Regions from separate parts of the Aeribacillus sp. FSL K6-8210 genome, predicted to be linked through region 2. Evidence: riboswitches for the same ligand, from Rfam matches in the RefSeq annotation. Region 2 holds a riboswitch; each other region holds the start of a gene.
What was found. A riboswitch is a leader RNA that binds a small molecule or an ion and turns the genes downstream of it on or off. The one in region 2 is predicted to bind S-adenosylmethionine.

Region 1 (4,376 bases), 1.7 Mb from region 2:
TCCGACGCATGGAAACAGTGGATGAAACGAAAACGCAAAGTGATTGAAACCGTGTTTTCGATTTTAGTCGATTCGTATCGGATCACCGAGATTCGAGCGAACTCGGTTTCTGGATTTGAAACGGCACTGGATGGTATTTTACTGGCTTACTCGCTTGTTGTTCTTGGGCTAGTTGAGCGTTAAGACTCAACTAGCACCACGGGTAAAGGTTTAATTCTAGAATATAAAACATCATGTTCTTTAATTGATCGATCCTCGTTTTTAATTAAATCATCCGTTCCAGTAAATAACATATAACATCCTTTCCTTACATACGATTCACTTATTCCTAGCAATTTAGCTAATTTGTAATTCGAGAAATCAGGATTCAACTCAATTGCTTGTCTAAGTTTTTCTAAGTTCTTATCCGTTTTATTGCGCTGTTCTTTTAAATACTCCTCACGGCTTTTTACGCCCATTTCCCGGCGTTTTTGTTTCCTTCTCCGCTTTTCATTCGCATCTATAATCGTGCTTAAATGGCGTTGTTCGTCCTCTGTTATATCTAACCATTCAATTAATTTTTTATTGCTGATATTATATCCAGCGCCAGGATACCCTTTTTCTCTGGCTATTCGGTTTGCTTCTTCGTTATTCCGTGCATAATAGGCCTTTTCAGCGCTTCTGGTGGATCTTCTTAAAGGCTCATTAAACTGTAAATTAAACGTTAGCGTTTGTTTTAAGGCTTCTTCTGGATCATTCAAAAAGCAACATAACCAATAACGGTACAAGAAACAAATTGTCTCACGATAACCAGTAACGTTATAATTGCGTAATTCAACCAGTTTTTCTAAGTCTAGTAATCTAGCATGATGCGATCGGAAGACGTTAAAAAGATGTTGTACCTTCTTTTTTCGTCCTCTTTTTTTAGGCTTTCCTGTTTTGGCTCAACCTCAAGTTCCGGTAAATACCTCAAATTGTAAACTGCACCATTAAATAATTGTAGCATGCCATCAGAAAAATGTAAGCGAATTTGAATCGAATATGATGTAAAAAAGTGTTGACAGAGGGGAAGGATAGTGGCATAATCCAAGTAACCGAATAAGAATTATAAAGTTAATAATAAAACTCTTATCAAGAGCAGGTGGAGGGATGAGCCCAATGAAGCCCGGCAACCGACTCATATGATGAGCACGGTGCTAATTCTCCCAACAGAGATGTTGAAAGATAAGAAGTTGTTTTGACAAAAAACCTCTTCTTATTGAAGAGGTTTTATTTATATAAAAAAATCTGAATGAAGAGGATTGAAAAAATGGGTCACGTAACAGCAGTATACCAAATCATTGCGAAACGAGAAGATTTAGAAAAAAAAGCAGAAGGCATTGCTCTTGGATTAACGGTAGGTTCGTGGACTGACCTTCCTCTTTTAGTGCAAGAGCAGTTAAAAAAGCATAAAGGACAAGTGGTTGAAATAAAAGAAACAGGCGAGGATCCATCCTCCGGCAAAACGATTGCACAGCTTCACATTCGCTTTCCGGGAGAAAACTTTTCTAAAGACATTCCTGCCATCTTAACGACAACTTTTGGAAAATTATCACTAGATGGAGAAATAAAATTACTAGATTTGCAGTTTGACGATGAGATCTTTCGGTATTTTCCAGGTCCTCGCTTTGGAATTCAGGGGTTACGAGAAAAACTTGGCGTTTACGACAGACCGTTAGTGATGAGCATCTTTAAAGGTGTAATTGGACGTGATATGGATTACCTTCTTGCCCAATTGCGGGAGCAGGCTCTCGGGGGCGTCGACTTAGTAAAGGATGACGAAATACTTTTTGAAAATTCGCTCACATCATTTGAAACAAGAATAAAGGAAGGCAAAAAAGTTCTTGATAACGTGTATCAAGAAAAAGGGCACCGAACTTTGTATGCGGTCAATTTGACGGGAAAAACATTTGAATTGAAAGATAAGGCAAGAAAAGCAAAAGAATTAGGTGCCGATATTTTGCTATTTAATGTTTTTACATATGGCCTCGATGTGCTGCAAGCATTAAGGGAAGATGATGAAATCGCCCTCCCAATTATGGCTCATCCGGCGTTTAGCGGATCGTTTACTTCATCCGAAAAATATGGGCTCTCTCATTCCTTATTGCTTGGAAAATTGATAAGAATTGCTGGAGCAGATTTTTCGTTGTTCCCTTCACCATATGGCAGCGTTGCATTGGAGCGTGACAAAGTTTTAAAAGTGAAAGAAGAATTGGTGAAGGAATCAGTTTTAAAACCAGTTTTTCCTGTTCCATCTGCTGGCATTCACCCGGGTCTTGTTCCCATTTTAATTCATGATTTTGGAAAAGATTGTGTCATTAATGCAGGAGGCGGTGTTCACGGTCACCCGCAAGGTGCTAAAGGCGGAGGAAAAGCTTTCCGTCAGGCAGTTGACGCTGTTTCCCGGGGTGTTCCCCTTAATGAAGCAGCTGAAGACATAGAATTACAAGAAGCAATTCGGCTCTGGGGATGGAAGGAGGCACCGTCCAATTGAAGCCAGTAATATTTTGTGATTTTGATGGAACGGTGACAAAAAAAGATAACATCGTTAGCATCATGAAGCGTTTCGCTCCAAAAGAGTGGGAGCAATTGAAGGATGGCGTCCTTTCCCAGTCGATTAGTATTCAGGAAGGAGTCGGCAAGATGTTTGCACTTCTTCCATCTTCTTTAAAGGGTGACATCATTCACTATATTTTAGAAACTGCAGAAATAAGGGAAGGATTTCGCGACTTTGTTCATTATGCGAAAAACATGAACATTCCTTTATACATTGTCAGCGGCGGAATCGATTTTTTTATTAAACCGCTGTTGCAGCCTTTTGATTCTATTACCGCACTGTTTTGCAATAAAGCGGATTTTAGCGGAGAAACGATCACCATTCATTGGCCTTATACGTGTGATGAAAAATGTCCCAACCAAAATTGTGGGTGCTGCAAACCGTCAATTATTCGGCAAATTGCAAATGCTGACACTCATTCCATCATCATCGGGGATTCCGTCACAGATTTAGAAGCCGCGAAGATTGCAGATACAGTTATTGCACGTGATTATTTATCAAAAAAATGTCAAGAATTTTCTATTCCTTATCAATCTTTCGAAACATTTTACGACTGTATTGACATTTTAGAGAAGACAATAAACAAAACAAATTTCATAGAAGAAAAAGGTGACGCAAAATGAGTGTCGTTTTAACTCGTGTTCATGAGCTTGCGGAGATTAAAGAGGAGCTTGCTGCGAGGGATTGGTTTATGGGGACAAGCGGCAATTTAGCCATAAAAGTTCAAGATTCCCCTCTTCAGTTTCTTGTGACCGCAAGCGGCAAAGATAAACGAAAAAAAACGAAGGAAGATTTTTTGCTTGTTGATGGAGAAGGAAATCCTGTAGGCGCAACACATCTGAAGCCTTCGGCAGAAACGCTGTTGCATTGCGAAATATATAAAAGAAGCAAAGCCGGCTGCAGCCTGCATGTACATACGGTTGCAAATAATGTCATCTCTGAACTTTATGGTGACGCTGGGAAAATTGTATTTCAAGGACAAGAACTGATAAAAGCGTTTGACCGCTGGGAGGAAGATGCAGAATTACAGATTCCGATTATTTATAATTATGCCCATATTCCTACATTAGCAAGCACTTTGGGCGATTTCGTGAAGGAGGATAAAGGGGCAGTTCTTATTCGCAACCACGGAATTACTGTATGGGGAAAAGATGGCTTTGAAGCGAAGAAAATTTTAGAAGCTTGTGAATTTTTATTTCAGTATCAGCTTGCTCTTATTCAAGCAAAAGCCGGTCTCCTTGCGAGTACAGGAGCTTTAAATAATTAAACATTTTAAGGAGGTATTTCACATGACAACTATTAAAATTCAAGGAACAAACGAAGTTATCAGCAATCAAGAGGAAGTGATTTCATTTTTAAATCAACAAGGTGTTATTTACGAGCAATGGGATATTGCCAAATTACCAGAGCATTTAAAAGAGAAATATCTTTTAAATGATGAGGAAAAACAAACGATTTTACAATCTTTTGAAAATGAAATTAAAGATATTTCAGCAAGACGCGGCTACAAAGCTTGGGATGTCATTTCTTTAGCAGATCATACGCCAAACCTTGAAGAGCTGCTGAAAAATTTTCAGCGTGAACATCATCATACAGATGATGAAGTGCGCTTTATTGTTAGCGGCCATGGAATTTTTGTTATTCAAGGACAGGACGGAAAATTTTTTGAAGTGCATCTTAATCCGGGAGACCTTATTTCTGTTCCAGAGGGCAGACGCCACTATTTCACATTAGCTGATGACCGAAAAGTTGTTGCGATCCGCATCTTTGTGTCAGAAGAAGGCTGGGTGCCTGTTTACGA
Region 2 (4,376 bases):
AATTCCTAAGTAACCCGCTTTTACATTGAGCATATCTTGGCTTGTCTCAAGCAGAAGTACATCAACGCCCCCCTCTAACAGTCCTTCCGCTTGAACTTGATAAGCTTCTGCCAATTGTTGGAATGTGACGCCGCCTGTAACGGAGAGCGTTTTAGTCGTTGGCCCCATTGATCCTGCCACAAAACGAGGCCAATCCGGTGTTGAATATTTTTCTGCAGCGCGCTTTGCAATCTCAGCTGCTTTTTTATTTATTTCAAAAGCAAGGTGCCCCAAGTTATATTCCTCGAGGACGATGCTTGTACCGCCAAACGTATTTGTCTCGATAATATCAGCGCCTGCTTCAAGGTACGCTTCATGAATACGGACAATCGTTTCAGGGGAAGTGATGTTTAAATATTCGTTGCATCCTTCATATTCTTCACCGCCAAAATCTTTCGCAGATAATTCTGCAGCTTGAATCATTGTTCCCATGGCTCCGTCTAGTATTAAAATTTTTTTCTCCAGCTGTTCCTTTATGTTATACATGGGAAATCTTCCTTTCTCGTTTTGCCTTTTCTTTTTCATGAATGTATTCCGTCAGCTCGACTGTCATCTCATAATGCAAAAACGGAGTGATTAAGTAAATGCCGTTAAACAGGTCAAATGCTGCGTCAATAAGCGATTTTGCAATGGCAAGTCCTTCTCGTTTTCCCTTTTCTTTATCATTGCCTGCTTTTTGCATCTGTTCGCGAATCGAATCAGACAATTTAATGCCTGGCACTTCGTTATGAATAAATTCAGCATTGCGGCTGCTTATTAACGGCATAATCCCGAGATATATCGGAACATTCAGATGTTTTGTTGCTTCATATACTTCTTCGATCAGCTTCTCCGAGTAGAGCGGCTGCGTAATAAAATAATCGGCTCCACAGCTGATTTTTTTCTCAAGTCTCTGAACTGCGCGATCAAGATGTCTTACGTTCGGGTTGAAGGCGGCGGCAACAGTAAAGTTTGTTTTTTGACCAAGTGATTTTCCGGAGTATGACAAACCTTCATTAAATTGCTTAATTAAACTGATTAAATCAAACGATGATAAATCATAGACAGAGGTTGCACCCGGAAAATCACCGATTTTGGACGGGTCGCCGGTGACCGCTAAAATATCGTGCAGGCCAAGCGTATGCAGCCCCATTAAATGGGATTGAATGCCGATTAAATTTCTGTCACGACATGTTAAATGAACGAGCGGGCGAAGCTGGAAACGGCTTTTCACAATTTTTGCGCAAGCAACATTGCTGATTCTTGGTGTAGCAAGGGAATTATCCGCAAGCGTAATTGCATCAATCCCCGCTTTTTTCAACGCTTTTGCTCCTGTTAAAAATTTTTCCAAGCCGAGCGTTTTCGGCGGGTCCAATTCTACAATCACTGAGCGTCTGTTTTTTGCAATATCTGGGAGAGGAGTTTCTTGACTTTCTTTCATAGGTAAAACATGAATTGGAACATTTCGTTCTTTTACTTCTTTCTCTGTGACAGGAGGGAGGTTTGATACCGCTTCAGCCATTGCCCGAATATGTTTCGGCGCGGTTCCGCAGCATCCGCCGAGAAGCCGGACACCTTGTTTTCGGAATTGAAGAGCCGCTTCATAAAAATAGTGTTCATCTGATTCATAAACTAATCTTCCGTTTTCATACCTTGGCAGGCTGCCGTTTGGAAAAGCGGATAAAAAGGCATGTTCAAACAGCGGCACTTCTTCCAGAGATTGCAGCATATGATAAGGGCCTAAACGGCAATTGAGGCCGACAATATCTGCACCAAGTTCTTCAAGCATTTTCAAACCGTCTGCCAATCTTGTTCCATTTTGAAAGACGCCTTGTTCGTGCAAAGAAACATTTGTGATAATGGGCAAATCCGTTTCTTTTCTAGCTATTTGCAAAACGGTTTTCAGTTCTTCCAAGTCGTAATAGGTTTCTAAAATAATGCCATCTACGTTTTCGGATAAAAGGACATGAAGCTGCTCACGAAAATTTTCGGCAATGTCAGATAGCGTGAAGGCGCTTTTTTGAAACGAACGGATGCCGCCGATTGTTCCGATGACATACCCTTTGTTTTCCGCTTTTTGTAACGCCCTCTTTGCAAGTTCAACCCCTTTTTGGTTGATGATCTTTATATCATCTTCCAGCCCATATCTGGCAAGCTTTATGCGATTGGCGCCGTATGTATTTGTTTGAATAACAGTTGCGCCTGCGTCTAAATAGGCTGAATGAATCCGTTCTATTTCTTCCGGTTTTGAAACGTTTAGCTCATCAAAGCATCTGTCTATTCCGAATGAGTATAGTAGAGTCCCCATTGCTCCGTCGGCAATTAATATATGATTCTGTAAATCTTGTAAAAGCCCCATAAAAAGTCCTCCAATCAAATGAAATAGGCGCCTGCAAGGAGGCGAACACCTATATAAAAAAGAAAAGCCTTCTAAGAAGAAGACTTTTTCTTGAACAATTTCCCCTTCTTCTTATCTTCCGAGCGCAAATTTACGCATCGCTGGATTTAGCACCTTGGTACCCAAAGTTTTTGGGTAATCCGGTTGCTGAAGGTTCATCGGGCCAGTCCCTCCGCTTCTCTTGATAAGAACGCTTTACCGTATGAAATTTTAAAACAACGGATTAATCCTAATTTAACGAATTTTATCAAAATAATCAATATAAAATTTCAATTTTGTGAACAGGGCAAAGCTAGCGAAAATTAATAAATTGTACGTCGATCGGCAAGTCGGCGCTTTTCACAGCTGCAATCACTTTTTGCAAATCGTCCTTGCTTTTGCCGCTTACCCGGACTTGGTCGTCTTGAATTTGGCTTTTTACTTTTAGCCCGGTATTTTTGATCAGCGCATTGATCTTTTTCCCGTTTTCTTTGTCAATTCCGTTGACAAGTTTGGCTCTTTGTCTGACAGTGCCTCCTGAAGCCTTTTCGATTTTCCCGTACTGAATATTCTTGGTTGCGACACCGCGTTTAATCATTTTGCTTACTAATACATCTTTTAGTTGATTCAGCTTATATTCATCGTCAGAGATTAGCACAAGCTCATCTTTTTCTAGGGATATATCGCTTTTAGATCCTTTGAAATCATATCTGTTTACAATTTCTTTTTTCGCCATTTGAATGGAATTGTTCACTTCGGCAATATCCACTTTTGAGACGATGTCAAATGAATTCTCCTTAGCCAACTTTTTACCTCCAATAACGTTATTTACATTCATTATAGTGAATGTCGTTCAGTTGAACAACTCTTTTAGGGGTTCCTCGCAAATTAAATGAAAAAACCGTTACTTAAAGCAACGGCAAGGAAATTAATATCTGCTTAAATGCAATTAAGCTAAAGATGTCGCTTTAGAACATTTAGGGGAAAGAAAGTCTTGTAAGTTTTTTACTGCTTCGAGCGAATCTTCTCCTTCAGCGCTGATGACTACATGACCTTCTAAAAAGGCGGAAAAACCGAGCATGCTTAAAACGCTTTTCGCATTTAATTGGAGCTTTTTTGTTTGGAATAAAATGTAGCTGTTAAATTTAATCGCTTCATGGACAAGGGAAATGACATATTCCGGCTCCATCTCTTTTGTAAGATACACGGAAATTTCATGTTTCTTCATTGTGCCACCTCTTGTATACTTATTTTACAATATCTTACATTAATAAAGGATAGATTCCCACATGTTTGTCATTTCCTCTTACATATAAAAAAATGACCTCCGCTTTTGAATATGGAAACGTTTTGGATTTCTCTGTTTTTTAATGAAATGAATGGCCTAATCAAATTGAAAGTTATTGCCCCGCCCATGTTTTATTAGACAAAAATGAAAACAAAAGCTAGAGAAAAGATGCATACTGTAAGATAAGAAAGCGTCTTTTTCTTTCAGAACGTCCGGATAGAAGAGGTGGAAGACTCGCCTTTAGAGATATTTCAAAAAAAGAAAAAGCCCGACAGGCGGGCATTATAAATGATCCGTTTTCTTTGAGTATTGCCGTTTTCCAAGCTCTCGATTTTTTTCCTTCAATAGATTTTTTTCGTGTCGTTTTGCATTGTTGTCTACAGCTTTTTTATCATTATCGCTTGTTTTGGACATTCAGGAAGCTCCTTTCCATACTGTTATATACTTATGATTTCCATGAAGCTTCTTGAATATGTTTATTTAGAAAAAATACAGCAAGGGTGCCGGGGCCAGAGTGTGCACCAATGACAGCACCGATCGTATGGATGATCATTTCTTTTGGATGAAACGTTTCTTCAATTAATTGTTTTAATTCGAGAGCTGCTTCTTCATCATCACCATGGCTGATGGCGATTGTCTGTTCACTCAATCCGTCTCCACGCTCTTCCATCAGCTCAAGAATTCTCCGGTAAA
Region 3 (4,376 bases), 110 kb from region 2:
AACGTTTTCCAAAACGGAACCGAATCGAATCGCGTTATAAATTTGAGGTTCTTTTTCTTCAGACAAACCGATGCATTTTGCATAACAGCCGCCTTCAATATTAAAAATACCAGATGAAGACCAGCCGTGTTCATCATCACCAATTAATCGGCGTTTTGGATCGGCGGAAAGTGTTGTTTTGCCTGTTCCCGATAAACCGAAAAAGAGCGCGACATCGCCTTCTTGACCGACATTGGCGGAGCAGTGCATTGAAAATATATCTCTTTCTGGAAGCAGGAAGTTCATGACGGAAAAGATAGACTTTTTCATCTCGCCTGCATATTCAGTTCCGCCGATCAGGATTATTCTCTTTTCAAAAGAAATAATGATAAATGCTTCTGAGTTCGTTCCATCCACAGCTGGATCTGCTTTAAAGGAAGGAGCGGAAACAATCGTAAACGGATTTTTATGCTCCTTTAAATCGTCTTGGCTTTTCGGACGGATAAACAGTTGGCGAGCAAATAAATTTTGCCACGCCAATTCATTGACCACTTGAATTGGAAGACGATATTTTTTGTCAGCTCCGGCAAATCCGTTAAAAACATAAATTTCATCTCTATTTTTTAAATATTGTATGACTTTTAAGTACAGTTTTTCAAAAACTTCTGATGAAATTGGCTTGTTGACGGGTCCCCAATCAATTAAATGCTTGACAGAATCTTCTTCAACGATGAATTTATCTTCTGGTGACCGGCCGGTATATTTGCCTGTTGTAACCGAAACTGCACCTGTATTTGTTAAAAAACCTTCTTTCCTAGCTAAAACTTTTTCTACAAGTCGTGCGACTGGTAAATTATGATATGCATTTGGTCCGCTGATCAACGAAGCTAATTCATTTGATACATCTACAATATTCATATACATACCATCCTTTTTTTGCATATTTGAAATGGTTTTATAGAAATAGTATAACACATTCGCAAAAATAATCCATCCTATTTATCGATTTCTGAAAATAATGTTTTTACTATATATTTTGCCTTCATTTTTGGGCATCATACGAATCATGATTGATCAGCTGATACTGAAATAATGGATATCAGATGATTTGGAAAATTACAGAGAAGCTTTATTTATTGTTGACAAGTACTTTTTTGCTCCTGTATGATATACATTTGAACGGATACTCTTATCCCGAGTTGGCGGAGGGACAGGCCCTATGAAGCCCAGCAACCGGCTCGTTGAAAGAAGACAGTAGAATATGGCTTTCAAAATCCCGGTATTCTATGGACATACAACATGATGCGAAAGAATTCCATATTCATAGACGAGCAATGGTGCTAACCTGATGCAAGGTTATATCCTTGAACGATAAGAGTGAAAGGCAATGATGTTTATAACAACCTTTCCTCTGGCAGGGAAGGTTTTTTCTATGTATAAGAGAAATCTCGTTTAGCCAAGTTTTTCTTATCGTACGAAATATTTTGATATGTTTACAATAGTGGCGAGGGAATGAGTTCCGTGTCAATGACAAGGAGTGTAGCACTCCATAAACATCATTTTAAGTTTGAGGAGGAAGCAGTAAATGACAAAAAAGCGCCGTCTGTTTACATCTGAATCCGTAACGGAAGGGCATCCGGACAAAATTTGCGACCAAATTTCAGATGCGATTTTAGATGCCATTTTAGAAAAAGATCCGAACGCACGTGTAGCTTGCGAAACATCTGTCACCACCGGACTTGTATTAGTCAGTGGAGAAATTACGACAAGCACGTATGTGGATATACCAAAAATTGTGCGAGAAACGGTCAAAGAGATCGGCTATACGAGAGCTAAATACGGTTTTGATGCTGAAACTTGTGCTGTTTTAACATCAATTGATGAGCAATCACCCGATATTGCTGCAGGGGTGGATAAAGCTTTAGAAGCGAGAGAAGGACAAATGACTGATGAAGAAATTGAAGCGATTGGCGCTGGAGATCAAGGGTTAATGTTCGGTTTTGCATGCAATGAAACGAAGGAATTAATGCCTCTCCCGATTTCCATTGCCCATAAGCTTTCACGCCGGCTTACAGAAGTTAGAAAAAGCGAAGAAATTCCTTATTTGCGTCCGGACGGAAAGACGCAAGTTACGGTAGAATATGATGAAAATGAACAGCCGGTTAGAATTGACACAATTGTCATATCGACTCAACACCATCCGGAGGCAACTTTAGAACAAATTAAGCAGGATATTAAAGAAAAAGTAATTGATCCGGTTGCTCCAAAAGAACTGATCGATGAAGAAACAAAATATTTCATCAACCCTACCGGACGTTTCGTTATTGGCGGACCACAAGGAGATGCAGGATTAACGGGACGAAAAATCATTGTCGATACTTACGGAGGCTATGCGCGCCATGGCGGAGGAGCTTTCTCAGGAAAAGATCCGACGAAGGTAGACCGATCTGCAGCTTATGCGGCTCGTTACGTAGCGAAAAATATTGTCGCAGCCGGACTTGCAGACAAATGCGAGGTTCAGCTGGCCTATGCAATTGGTGTGGCGAAACCTGTCTCTATTTCTGTTGATACGTTCGGTACTGGCAAAGTAAGCGAAGATGTTTTAGTTGAATTAATTCGCAATAACTTTGATTTGCGCCCAGCTGGCATTATAAAAATGCTTGACTTGCGCCGCCCGATTTACAAACAGACAGCTGCTTACGGTCATTTCGGACGCAACGATCTAGATTTGCCATGGGAACGCACAGATAAAGCGGAAGCTTTGCGCGAACAAGCTCATCAATATTTGTAAAATAAAAAAGGTGTCCAATGCGATGCATGCATTAGACACCTTTTTGCTTGTGCGCCCGGCATGGGTGTAATCTATAGGGTGAAAGTCCCGAGCTGCGAAGGCAGAAGTAGCAGTTAGCTTAACGCAAGGGTGTCCGTGGTGACGCGGAATCTGAAGGAAGCGAGCGGCAAACTTCCGGTCTGAGGAACACGAACTTCATATGAGGCTAGGTATCACTGGGTGAGTTTGCAAGACAAAACAAAGCCCTTTCTGCCGAAGGTGATACAGAGTAAATGAAGCAGATGGATGGAAGGAAAGATTACACTCTTACCCGGGGAGGTCTGGCTGGCACGCCAAGTAACCTTGGTAACCTATCTAGTGATAGATAGCTGAACCGTCAGAAGTCAGCAGAGGTCATAGTATTAGTTGGTCTAGAACAACTAAGAAGGACCGAACAATTAAGAGAGAATAGCCCTTGGCATTCAGTGAGTCATGATGAACACAGAAAACGTAGTACCTCACTTGAGGGAGGAAGCGGTGAATCCCGTGGGAGATCTCTTGGAGGGTGGAGTGACCACTGGCATAAAGAGAACAGCTATTCACGGAAGTTATAAAGACTTGCGTCAATTATCTTAATTGAACCGCCGTATACGGAACCGTACGTACGGTGGTGTGAGAGGACGGGAGTTAATCGCTCCCTCCTACTCGATTTATGGTCCGAATGCGACAAAACAGATGGTGCCTGCTGAAGCTCCTAGAACTATTCCCGCCAGCACATCTGAAGGGTAGTGTAGGCCAAGAAAAATTCTTGATAGTGCTACACTGAATGCGAGAGGAAGCAAAATCCATGTTAAGGCTGGAAAAAAGAGCAAAAATGGTGTAGCCACTGAAAATACAGCTGTCGTATGTCCAGAAGGAAATGAATGGTCAGTTAACGGATTTTCTAACACTTTTGTTTCAAATAATGTAAGATAAGGCCGTCTGCGTGGATAAATTCTTTTCACAATGAAAACCGGAATATGACTGAAAAAAAGAGCAGCTGAACTTGCCAAGGCAACAGTTTTTACAGGTTCATTAAAAAATAACATCAGCATTAAACATGTTGCAATTGAAAAAACAGCCCCTCCTAAATGAGTAATATACCGAAAATAAACATTCAGTCCTTTTCGTTCAAAATGCGAATTAATCAGTTTGAACAACTTGCACTCAAATTGGTAAAGCTGATTCAGCAGTCTGCCCATGTTAAAGTTCCTCTTTTCAAAAAGCAAAAATTCTTAAAAAAATTTTCTCTCATATTTATGTAAACTTCAACAAATCTAATAAAAATTTTACAAAATTTTAAAAATACATGAAGCTGCCCGGTAAAGAATGACATTTGAAAGAGAAAGTTTTAAAATGTTTTTATAAGCAATTTATATGTTGTTCATACGAGCAATATTTTTATAATATTGAGCTTTTTCGATATACTCGCGACGGATGCGTTCCATATCTTGAAGATCTTCTTCTGTTAATTCTCTAATCACTTTGGCGGGTCTTCCGAATGCTAAAGTTTTCTCAGGTATCTTTTTGCCTGGCGGGACAAGACTGCCTGCACCGATAAAAGCGCCTTTTCCGATTTCTGCTCCAT

Region 1: linked by a shared signal. The riboswitch ahead of NSQ41_RS16495 (2,3-diketo-5-methylthiopentyl-1-phosphate enolase) and the one ahead of NSQ41_RS05230 (bifunctional homocysteine S-methyltransferase/methylenetetrahydrofolate reductase) in region 2 are both predicted to bind S-adenosylmethionine.
Region 3: linked by a shared signal. The riboswitch ahead of metK (methionine adenosyltransferase) and the one ahead of NSQ41_RS05230 (bifunctional homocysteine S-methyltransferase/methylenetetrahydrofolate reductase) in region 2 are both predicted to bind S-adenosylmethionine.

The regions. Positions count from the first base shown of each region.
Region 1 covers NZ_CP150172.1:3,388,420-3,392,795, reverse strand. Annotated here, with positions in the region: gene NSQ41_RS16505 (IS982 family transposase) at 1-183, shown strand, start outside; gene NSQ41_RS16500 (hypothetical protein) at 180-740, opposite strand; SAM riboswitch class I at 1,105-1,210, shown strand; gene NSQ41_RS16495 (2,3-diketo-5-methylthiopentyl-1-phosphate enolase) at 1,289-2,512, shown strand; gene NSQ41_RS16490 (2-hydroxy-3-keto-5-methylthiopentenyl-1-phosphate phosphatase) at 2,488-3,198, shown strand; gene NSQ41_RS16485 (methylthioribulose 1-phosphate dehydratase) at 3,195-3,842, shown strand; gene NSQ41_RS16480 (cupin domain-containing protein) at 3,865-4,376, shown strand, end outside.
Region 2 covers NZ_CP150172.1:1,053,101-1,057,476, forward strand. Annotated here, with positions in the region: gene metH (methionine synthase) at 1-525, opposite strand, end outside; gene NSQ41_RS05230 (bifunctional homocysteine S-methyltransferase/methylenetetrahydrofolate reductase) at 518-2,377, opposite strand; SAM riboswitch class I at 2,486-2,607, opposite strand; gene NSQ41_RS05235 (YajQ family cyclic di-GMP-binding protein) at 2,709-3,200, opposite strand; gene NSQ41_RS05240 (HPr family phosphocarrier protein) at 3,345-3,623, opposite strand; gene NSQ41_RS05245 (DUF3941 domain-containing protein) at 3,966-4,097, opposite strand; gene NSQ41_RS05250 (DegV family protein) at 4,129-4,376, opposite strand, start outside.
Region 3 covers NZ_CP150172.1:942,332-946,707, forward strand. Annotated here, with positions in the region: gene pckA (phosphoenolpyruvate carboxykinase (ATP)) at 1-897, opposite strand, end outside; SAM riboswitch class I at 1,166-1,357, shown strand; gene metK (methionine adenosyltransferase) at 1,565-2,770, shown strand; gene NSQ41_RS04750 (phosphatase PAP2 family protein) at 3,460-3,990, opposite strand; gene NSQ41_RS04755 (gamma carbonic anhydrase family protein) at 4,162-4,376, opposite strand, start outside.